DNA from 4 places in the Enterococcus sp. AZ163 genome. Region 1 is predicted to be linked to each of the others. Evidence: riboswitches for the same ligand, from Rfam matches in the RefSeq annotation. Region 1 holds a riboswitch; each other region holds the start of a gene.
The links. Region 1 has a riboswitch for magnesium ahead of IGI46_RS14445 (phosphatase PAP2/LCP family protein). Riboswitches for the same ligand answer to the same signal wherever they lie in the genome.
Positions count from the first base shown of each region.

Region 1 (2,206 bases):
TGTTTTTTTTAATTGATTGTTAACAGTAACCACCATTAAAGCATTGGAGCGGTAATCCGTTTTTCTTTTTGAATCATTTGCAATTCCCATAATTAAGAAACTAACGGGTTCTCCTTTAGCTAAATCTGGACTTTTAGTTGACGATTTTCGTGGTTTATACATTGTATTCGCCGTTTTTTTCAAATTATGATACATGCTGATACCATAAGCCGAGACAGAAAGAGTTCCTAAAAATAAAAGGGTCAAACTGAACACTAGGAATAAACTTTTTCTTTTACGAGAATGTCGCCGACTTCGTTGGGCTGAGGCTTCTTCTACAGGTGCTTGCAAATAACGTTGTACAATACTGAACGAAAAATTTACCCAGCTATAGCTTAGGAGCATACCAGCAATTATGTCACTAGGATAGTGCACACGTAAGATGAGCCGTCCTAATACAATCAGTACGAGATAGACAATTAAAAAAAGTTTGATGCCTTTAGTTTTTCTAACATTGAGATAGTTTAAAGTGATAAAAATTGTACAGACAAGACACATCGCTAACAGCGAATGCCCACTAGGAAAACTCGCGGAACTACGATCGGCTAAAGCGCCCAGAGTTGGTCGAGCTCGGCCGACAACATGTTTAAAAACGCTCCCTAAGAAACCGACAGCTAACAGGTTACTAACTGACCAAAAGGCAAGGATTTTTTCTTTTTTATGCAGAAGATAAATCATAAATAATAAGAAGATCAGGAACATAGGGCCAATTGTCGCTGTTTTTGCCAACAGACTGACAGCCGTTAACATCGGGGCATTTAATTGCCATTTGATGTGATAAATTGCTTCGTCTATTTGTTGAAACCAATTTGGACTGGCAGCCACTAACAGTGTGAGGAAGGCAAAACAAATGGTTGTTATGCCATAAAGCGGAAATTTTTTATTCGATGTTTGCATGAGAATCCCTTTCTTTTCCCTTGAAAGAGTAGACTAAGCCAGCATCGATCGTAAATAAGTGCTTGCTGCTTTCTAAAAAAACGCAGCAAACCAATCGGTTCTCATCGTCTGAGCTTTAGCACTATCCAACGTAAAGATTTCTCTTAGCTATTTTTAGAAGAGCCTTAATTCGACCATTCCTGTTTTACACATTGGTGTCTTTCGACATTTCTGCGCAATAGCCTATGTTTGGATAGGAGCCTCACCTAACAAGGTTATTTTATCTAACCCCAGAAGTATAGAATTGATTGCGGGTTACTCTCAATCATTTTGAGTAAGTTTAGTATTTTTTTAAATTATTTCAATTGTGTTACAAGAAAGCAAATAAGTATTATATTGAAAAATCAGCATCTGTGCATCACCTTCTTTTAGAAGAGAAAACCTCAGGTAATCCTATATCACCTAAAGGAATTGCATCATACAGGCAAATCCATTTCATGTTCTGACATCCATTTTAGTAGAAATCTCTACTTATCAAATGAAACTGTCAGAAAAGGGTATTTTATAACAGTTTCTTTCATGAATCTCCTTTATATTAAGATATATCCTGCAAATTGGTATGACACCACTATTGGAAGTTTTGCATCTGATAAATGTGTTACCTAAAAACACCAGTTTACTTAGGATTTATGCTGAATCAGGCTATCGAGGAACAACCATCACCCAAATTATTGATATTTTGAATAATATGATCATGCAGTTACTCAAGGAGCTACTTCGCGGGTCATCTTACCAGTGCGTAGCTTGTCGAACGGATTTTCGTCTGGATAAATAACTTTAGGAGATTTTTTAAAGATTATGAATAAAGTTTTTTTCTATTGAAGTCTTTACTTGTCTTACCTTGATGTCGTTAAGCATAGAATGTTTCTAAATTCATGAAGGCAGCTTATTAATATTTTGCATAGGACAATATCCTCCTCAAAGTTTCATAGTGAACAAACGCCTCCAGAAACATGAAATGCTCTAGTGATAGACCCGTAAGCTCTTGTTATAGACATTATTTTTATACCGGTCGGAATAATGAGTTTTATTTTTGTTTAGGATACTATCCAGCATACTTTTCGTGTTTTTTAATCAATAGCACTTCTCTAAAAGGTTGGATGTAAGCGTGAGAGACAGTGCGCATTTATCCTGAATATCTGCAGTTCATGACAAGTAGACTGCTAATACAGTGGGAGATTGATTAGGTAAGTTAGGTGCTTTTTTCAAATAAATGAATCAGATATTTTCG
Region 1 covers NZ_JBIPAO010000001.1:3,009,522-3,011,727, forward strand. Annotated here, with positions in the region: gene IGI46_RS14445 (phosphatase PAP2/LCP family protein) at 1-936, opposite strand, end outside; M-box (ykoK) riboswitch at 1,030-1,196, opposite strand.

Region 2 (2,206 bases), 970 kb from region 1:
GCCGCGAATTTTAGTGGGATTAGTAGCTGGTCTGCTATTCACTTGGTTGTACAAAAGGTATCACAAGCTAACAATGGCTACGGTAATTGCTGCTGTCTTTGGCTCATTAACTAATACAGTTTTAGTCTTATCGCTTATGGGATTATTATACACTACTGGTGTAGCTGATGCCTATGGGGTAAATCCATCAGGTTTATTCAAAGTCCTTGGAACTTTGATTTTCACCAATGGAATAACTGAAATGATTGGTGCAGGAATTATTACACCTTTAATTGTTCGTGCTCTGTTTTCTGCTACTCACTTAAGTCCAAATAATCGAAATTAGAGTATTCTAATCGTTATTTTATGTTAGTGAGATATGATCAGCAGAGAGTAACGATTCTTCATGATTAGAAGATCGCGCTTAAAAAAGCAGGGGGATCAACTGAAGTTGTAGTAGTTTTTAAAGGTTTTCTGTCGATTTCTTTTAGTTTTTTAAGGCTACTTTACAGATGGTTTTTTCTAAAAAAATGAAAAAGTGAAAGACAATAAAAAACAATAGTTATTTTTAACTTGTCTGTTTTTTTATTTTTTTAGTGTTGACAAAGGAATTAATCAGGTGGTATTCTTACCTCGGAAATACGAATAACTTGATTTGTTAGGTGAGGCTCCTATACAAACACAGGCTACTGCCCAAAAATGTCGAGAGACGCCAATGGGTAGAACAGGAATTGTCGATTACAAGGCTCTTCTTAAGGTAGCTAAAAGCTCTGCTTTTTACGTTGTATAGTGCCAAAACTCAACGACTAGATCGCAATGAGCTTCTTTTTGATGTGCTTATTTCAGGCCTTTCGCTGAGTTTTTGGCGAAAGGTCTTTTTGCGCATCAAGGAATAATTTATTGAGGAGGAACAATCATGGTAAAACAGTGTTCACATTAACGCGTTGGAACAGTTCAGATTATTGGAAAGGAATTAAGCTAAGAAATAATTTGTTGATGGAAAGTGCGGGCAAGCCCCCTATCACTTTTGCTCCAACAGAAGAGAGAAATGATTGGCATTTAGTTGTACGTGTAGACCATGAAGTTATGGCAACCTTGCTTCTTCATCCTATAAATGGTCAAATTGCGCAGATCAAACAGGTAGCTGTGTCTCAATACTGCCAAGGAATGGGCTTAGGAAAAAAACTAATTGCCTATGCGGAAAATGTTGCACAAAATTTAGGCTTTGAATTAGTCTTTCTGACAGGACGTAAACAAGCTTGGTATTTTTATGAAAAGCTAGCCTATGAAAGCTTTGCAGAAACCTACGTTGATCATGAAGTAGAGTTAAAGATATTTAAGAAGAACCTAGTAGTGACCCAAACAAAGGAGATGAAAACACATGGACGACAGTAGTTCGGAACAACAGAGGTTTTGGAAAGAAAAACGCCCGCTGAAGGCAAAAGACTATTGTCTATTTGTTTTCAGATAGCTCGTTTGTTGACCTTCTTTTCAAAATCTCTTCGGAGGTGAAACATGATGGAACTCATCCTGGAAATTGTGGGCTATTTCTTAGCCGGACTAGCAATTTGGTATGTGATGATCGGAAAGAAGGTACGTATAATGGAAAAGAACATTAAAAATATGTCGTTTGTGAACTATGAACAAATGGCGAAAAGTACAGCTGAAACAATTATGGAATTATTTAAAACGCCCAGGAGAGGTCTGACAGAAGGACAGGCTGACCTTTTAAGAGAAGAATACGGAAACAATAAGATTACCTACGGAAAAAAAACTCCCCTTATATTCGAAGTGTTTAAAGCGTATATTACACCATTTACACTCGTTTTAATTGCTTTAGGAATTGTATCATTTATAACCGAATATGTATTAGCTGCGCCTGGAGAGAAAGACTTATTTGGTGTCAGTGTTATTGCTATCATGGTAATTATTAGCGGCAGTATGACGTTGATCCAATCAGTAAGATCCAATCAAGCAGCTGAAAAATTAAAATCATTAGTCACCGTTACTGCGACTGTGAAAAGAAATAATCACTTTGTTGAAATTCCAATGGAAGACATTGTTTGTGGAGATGTGGTGAAGCTTTCTGCAGGGGATATGATCCCAGCAGATATCCGTTTAATCCATGCGAAGGATTTATTCATTTCTCAATCTGCGCTGACTGGTGAAAGCTACCCTGTGGAGAAAACGGCTGGCCGAACAACTAATCATCATGATACAGAGACCA
Region 2 covers NZ_JBIPAO010000001.1:2,040,638-2,042,843, forward strand. Annotated here, with positions in the region: gene IGI46_RS09650 (ECF transporter S component) at 1-325, shown strand, start outside; M-box (ykoK) riboswitch at 627-797, shown strand; gene IGI46_RS09655 (GNAT family N-acetyltransferase) at 907-1,374, shown strand; gene mgtA (magnesium-translocating P-type ATPase) at 1,582-2,206, shown strand, end outside.
Region 2: it holds a riboswitch for magnesium, as region 1 does, so the genes downstream of both, IGI46_RS09655 (GNAT family N-acetyltransferase) here and IGI46_RS14445 (phosphatase PAP2/LCP family protein) in region 1, are expected to answer to the same signal.

Region 3 (2,206 bases), 410 kb from region 1:
GACAATCATTGGTAACATTTCTGGCGTTAAGCCCACTGCTACAGCGATAGCGAAGAAAAATGCATTGCTCCAATCACCTTTTGTGATGCCATTAATTAAGAACACTAATGGGAAAAGTACCATAATCAAGCGCAACAATACTTTACTGACACGGGCTAAACCGACATCAAAGGTTGTCTTGCCGCGTTTGGTTGTGGCATTTTTCGCAATGTCGCCAAAGAAAGTCTGTTGCCCAGTCTTTAAGATAATTGCCCGACCTTGTCCACTTAATACGTCCGTTCCCATAAAAACTAAGTTTGACATATCCAATGCATTGTTCTCATCATCTGAAGCAACGGAAGCAGACTTTTCAACTGGCATTGATTCTCCAGTCAAAGAAGACTGATTCACAAATAAATCCTTCGTCCAAATTAATACTGCATCTGCTGGAATCATATCTCCAGTTGCTAAAGTTAAAATGTCTCCCGGCACCACTTCATCCATTGGAATTTCTTTTGTTTGGCCTTCACGCGTAATTGCGGCCGTATTCTCGATCATTTCTCGTAATTCAATACTAGCTTTTTGTGAACGATATTCTTGAATAAAGGTAATCAGCACGCTGGCTAAAATCATTATTCCCATAACCACAGCTGCTTCATAATCAGAAGTCAAAAAAGAGACAACCATTAATAAGGCCAATACATAAACAAACAAATCATTAAATGCTTGAAGAAACAAAATGATTGCAGGGGTTGGCTTTTGAGCCGATACTTCGTTGGGACCATATTCTTCCAGTCTCGCTTTAGCATCTTCTTCTGATAATCCGTTTAAAGATGTTCGCAGATTCAGGAACAAATCACGATCCGGTAATAATGCGAGTTTTTTCAACGCTTGATCTTTACTTATTTTTCGTGTGATGAGGCTCTTTTTGTTCATCATCATATTTCCTCCTACCAGCAGAGAAAATCAGTGTCTTCCCTACATTTTTAACTATTTTCGGTCGACTCTCATCTGGATAGTCCATGACTCATCACCGTCCTTTCTTTATTGGCAAAGCAAAAAGCGCGCGCTCGATAATGAGCGCGCGCAAAAATAATCACGGTCATCGTCGAGCTTTAGCACTATAGGGCGTAGACAGTTTTATCTGTCAGCTGCGTTATGAATCACCTTCACGATGATTCCTGTTCCACCAACTAAGAGTCTCTCGATTCTTTCGCGGCAGCAGCTTGTGTCCATATAGGAGCCTCACCTAACAATTTATACAATTTCCACTTTTACTATAGTAAAGATAGCACTGAGTGTCAACAAAAAGAGCAACTTATGTGAGAATTTGAAAAGAAGTTGAACAGTATGTTCTCTGGGTCTCCCTATTTAAAAAGAGAAGAGATAGTAACAATTCTTCAAGCTTTTATTCTTTTAACAAACGTTGTTCTTTCACAAATTCATCGATGGTAACATTTGGCTTATTACTAAAATAATCCGCAAACTTTTTACTCCACAATTTAGTTTCTCGGGCTTCAGCAAAAACTTCCATGGTTTGATCGTACGCTTCAATTTCTCCGTAATCATACTCTTGATAACCATCATAATGAACAACTGTTTTTTCCGGTAAGCGTGGCTTAATACGCATTTCCATAGTAGGCTTACCAATACTTAACCCAGCCACTGGCAGTACGTAGTCGGGAAGGTTCAGTAATTCACTGATTTTTTTTATATCTTTACGAATGCTGCCCACTACCACGCTACCTAGTCCTAATGCTTCAGTTGCAACAACAGCATTTTGCAAAGCTAGTGCAGTATCAGTGACAGCCGTGATCAGTGGATCGATTCCTTCAGCAATTGAGTAGTCCACTTGATAATGCTCTGCTACTTTCTGTGTGCGTTTTAAATCTGCAACAAACAATAAGAAAACCGAACTTTTCAGCATATGAGGATTACCTGGATTAAGCTCAACAAATTTTTGGCGAAGTTTTTGGTTCTTGACTACAATGATGCTGTACATTTGACCATTCATCCAGCTGGGTGCTTGACGGCTTGCATCCAATATTTGTTGTAAATCCTCATCTGGCAATTGATAGTTCTCATCAAAATCCCGATAGGTACGATGATTATTTAATACTTCAATTATCTCTTTCATACTTACGACCTCCTATAATTTCTGATATCTTTTGCAGTTTAACAAAAAAGATGTAACACTCCTCTTCTGTCATCCGGGAATAATTCACCC
Region 3 covers NZ_JBIPAO010000001.1:2,595,328-2,597,533, reverse strand. Annotated here, with positions in the region: gene mgtA (magnesium-translocating P-type ATPase) at 1-915, opposite strand, end outside; M-box (ykoK) riboswitch at 1,073-1,243, opposite strand; gene IGI46_RS12345 (nitroreductase family protein) at 1,388-2,116, opposite strand; gene IGI46_RS12340 (PLP-dependent aminotransferase family protein) at 2,100-2,206, opposite strand, start outside.
Region 3: it holds a riboswitch for magnesium, as region 1 does, so the genes downstream of both, mgtA (magnesium-translocating P-type ATPase) here and IGI46_RS14445 (phosphatase PAP2/LCP family protein) in region 1, are expected to answer to the same signal.

Region 4 (2,206 bases), 1.4 Mb from region 1:
CGCAGACAAATGACAAACAAAAGCAGAAGCAAAAACAAGGCCATAATCATCCCTAATTCTTCGACGATAATTGAGAAAATAAAGTCGGTTTCTGCTTCCGGCAAATAACCATTTTTGGTGATGCTATTGCCGATTCCCCGACCAAAGAATCCGCCATTATACATGGCATAATAGGAATTGCTCATTTGATACCCTGTTCCATTGACATCAGCAAAGGGATTTCCCGCAATCGCGATTCGTTCATACACATGTTGAAACAGGTGTGGCAGTAAATCATGACTCCCCAGCAGCAGCACAATTCCAGCAGCTACCAACACGCCAACTACCGCTGCAAAGCCTAGAATCAGTCCAACATCGACTGGAATCGCCGCTGCCCAGAAAAGAACTCCTGCCACAAGTAACAGAATCAAGGCTCCAGTTACTTTAGGCTGAATAAAAACCAGCGTTGCCAAAAACAGAGTAACTAAAATGGGCGCCCGCAATTCTTTTTTTGATTGCAATGGATTACGAAAGTAATAGCTTAAGTAAAAAATTAGAGCAATATTAGCCAATTCCGAAGGCTGAAATTGAATCCCGAAAATCGAAATCCAGCGCTGAGCCCCATTCACCGTTACTCCAAAAAGATGTACCTTCACCAGCAGCAAAAGCAAGGCCGAACAACCTAAAAGAATTTGGGCTACTCCTAATTTCAGAAAGTGCTGCAGTTTAACAGAATAGGTTAGAGCTAACGCGCCCCAGCTAAGAATTACGAAGACTAGCTGGCGATAAAATAAACTTCGAGGATTCGCACCGGCGATCATGAGTCGATAAGAACTTGCGCTGAAAACCTCTAAAAGACCGATGATAGACAGGACGGCATAAGGTCCAATAATCCACCAATCGATCTTTTTTACATTTTGCATTGCTTCACCTCCCTTCGACAAAGTTAGGTGAAAGCGAGCGGTTATTTCTACTAGTTTTAAAATTCATACAAAAAGGTCAGAAACCTTTTCGAACAAGAATTCTGACCTAGTGTCATCTCATCGTCCGAGTTTTAGCACTATACAACGTAAAGATTCTCATCTTAGCTATTTTGGAAAAAGCCTTAATCCGACAATTCCTGTTTTACCCATTGGCATCTTTCGATGTTTCTGAGCAATAGCTTATGTTTGTATAGGAGCCTCACCTAACAAGTTATATTGTTTTATTTTCACGATCCAATCTTACTCTTTCCAACAAGAGGCTTGCAACCAAAATTCTAGTTTTTTCACTTAATTTACTTTTTCTTAATAACATCCAATTAGATACAAAAGAACAAATACTGAATAAAACCTTCCAGATACTAGCTTTTTACTTACGGAGACTCCTCGGATTGTTTCTTTCAGCTAATTCCTATATACACCAAAAAATTTTCTAAAAATGACCTTTTTTCCAAAAATCAGTTGCAATTACGGTCATCTAAAAGTACCATTCTTGCTGCGATGAAAAATAGTTTTCTTTTCCAAGCTATTTCCCTTAAACATAAAAAACAAGAGCATATAATTAAAAGAACAACAATTATTTTAACATTCAATTAGTATCACCAAAAAATTGTTGTTAAACAAAAGAACTGACGGCTCTTATCATTCTCATGAATTTACCTTCAGTCCTTTGATTTATAATGAACAGTTATTGATTGCTTTTTTGTTTTTGTTTGGTATAGATGAAATAACCCAAGAAGCTTAAGACTACCGCCGCCAGAATTCCGATAATAATATACAGCCAATAATTCGTGCCTTCTTCAACCTGGAAAACTTGGTTGTTCACTGCACTAGCTTCCTTTTTCGTAATCTCAAATGGTTCGTTAAACTTCCAATTGTGGCCAGCGTCATCTTCTACACTTAGCTCCAAGCGATACTTTCCAGCAACCAAAGGCTTCGTATCTCCTGCTTCTCCATTGAATAAATGTAAATCAAAGCGAGATGATGGCGCTATACCGCCATCTTCAATTGTACGAGTGATCACTGGTTTAGTGCCATCTTCAGCATAAACATCGGCCGTCAATGATGCCTTCTTAATATTGATCGGTGTAGGATTTTCCATGGAAACAATTAGACCAGCATTATTTGTCAATTCCTTCGCCTTAATCCCTTTGTATTGTAAATCAGGTTCCACTGGCTGATCATTTTCAGAAAGCATTAGGCCGATCACATAGGCATATTCACTAGAAATCTGATCCTTGGGCTTT
Region 4 covers NZ_JBIPAO010000001.1:1,597,272-1,599,477, reverse strand. Annotated here, with positions in the region: gene IGI46_RS07600 (FtsW/RodA/SpoVE family cell cycle protein) at 1-902, opposite strand, end outside; M-box (ykoK) riboswitch at 1,012-1,180, opposite strand; gene IGI46_RS07595 (DUF916 and DUF3324 domain-containing protein) at 1,648-2,206, opposite strand, start outside.
Region 4: it holds a riboswitch for magnesium, as region 1 does, so the genes downstream of both, IGI46_RS07600 (FtsW/RodA/SpoVE family cell cycle protein) here and IGI46_RS14445 (phosphatase PAP2/LCP family protein) in region 1, are expected to answer to the same signal.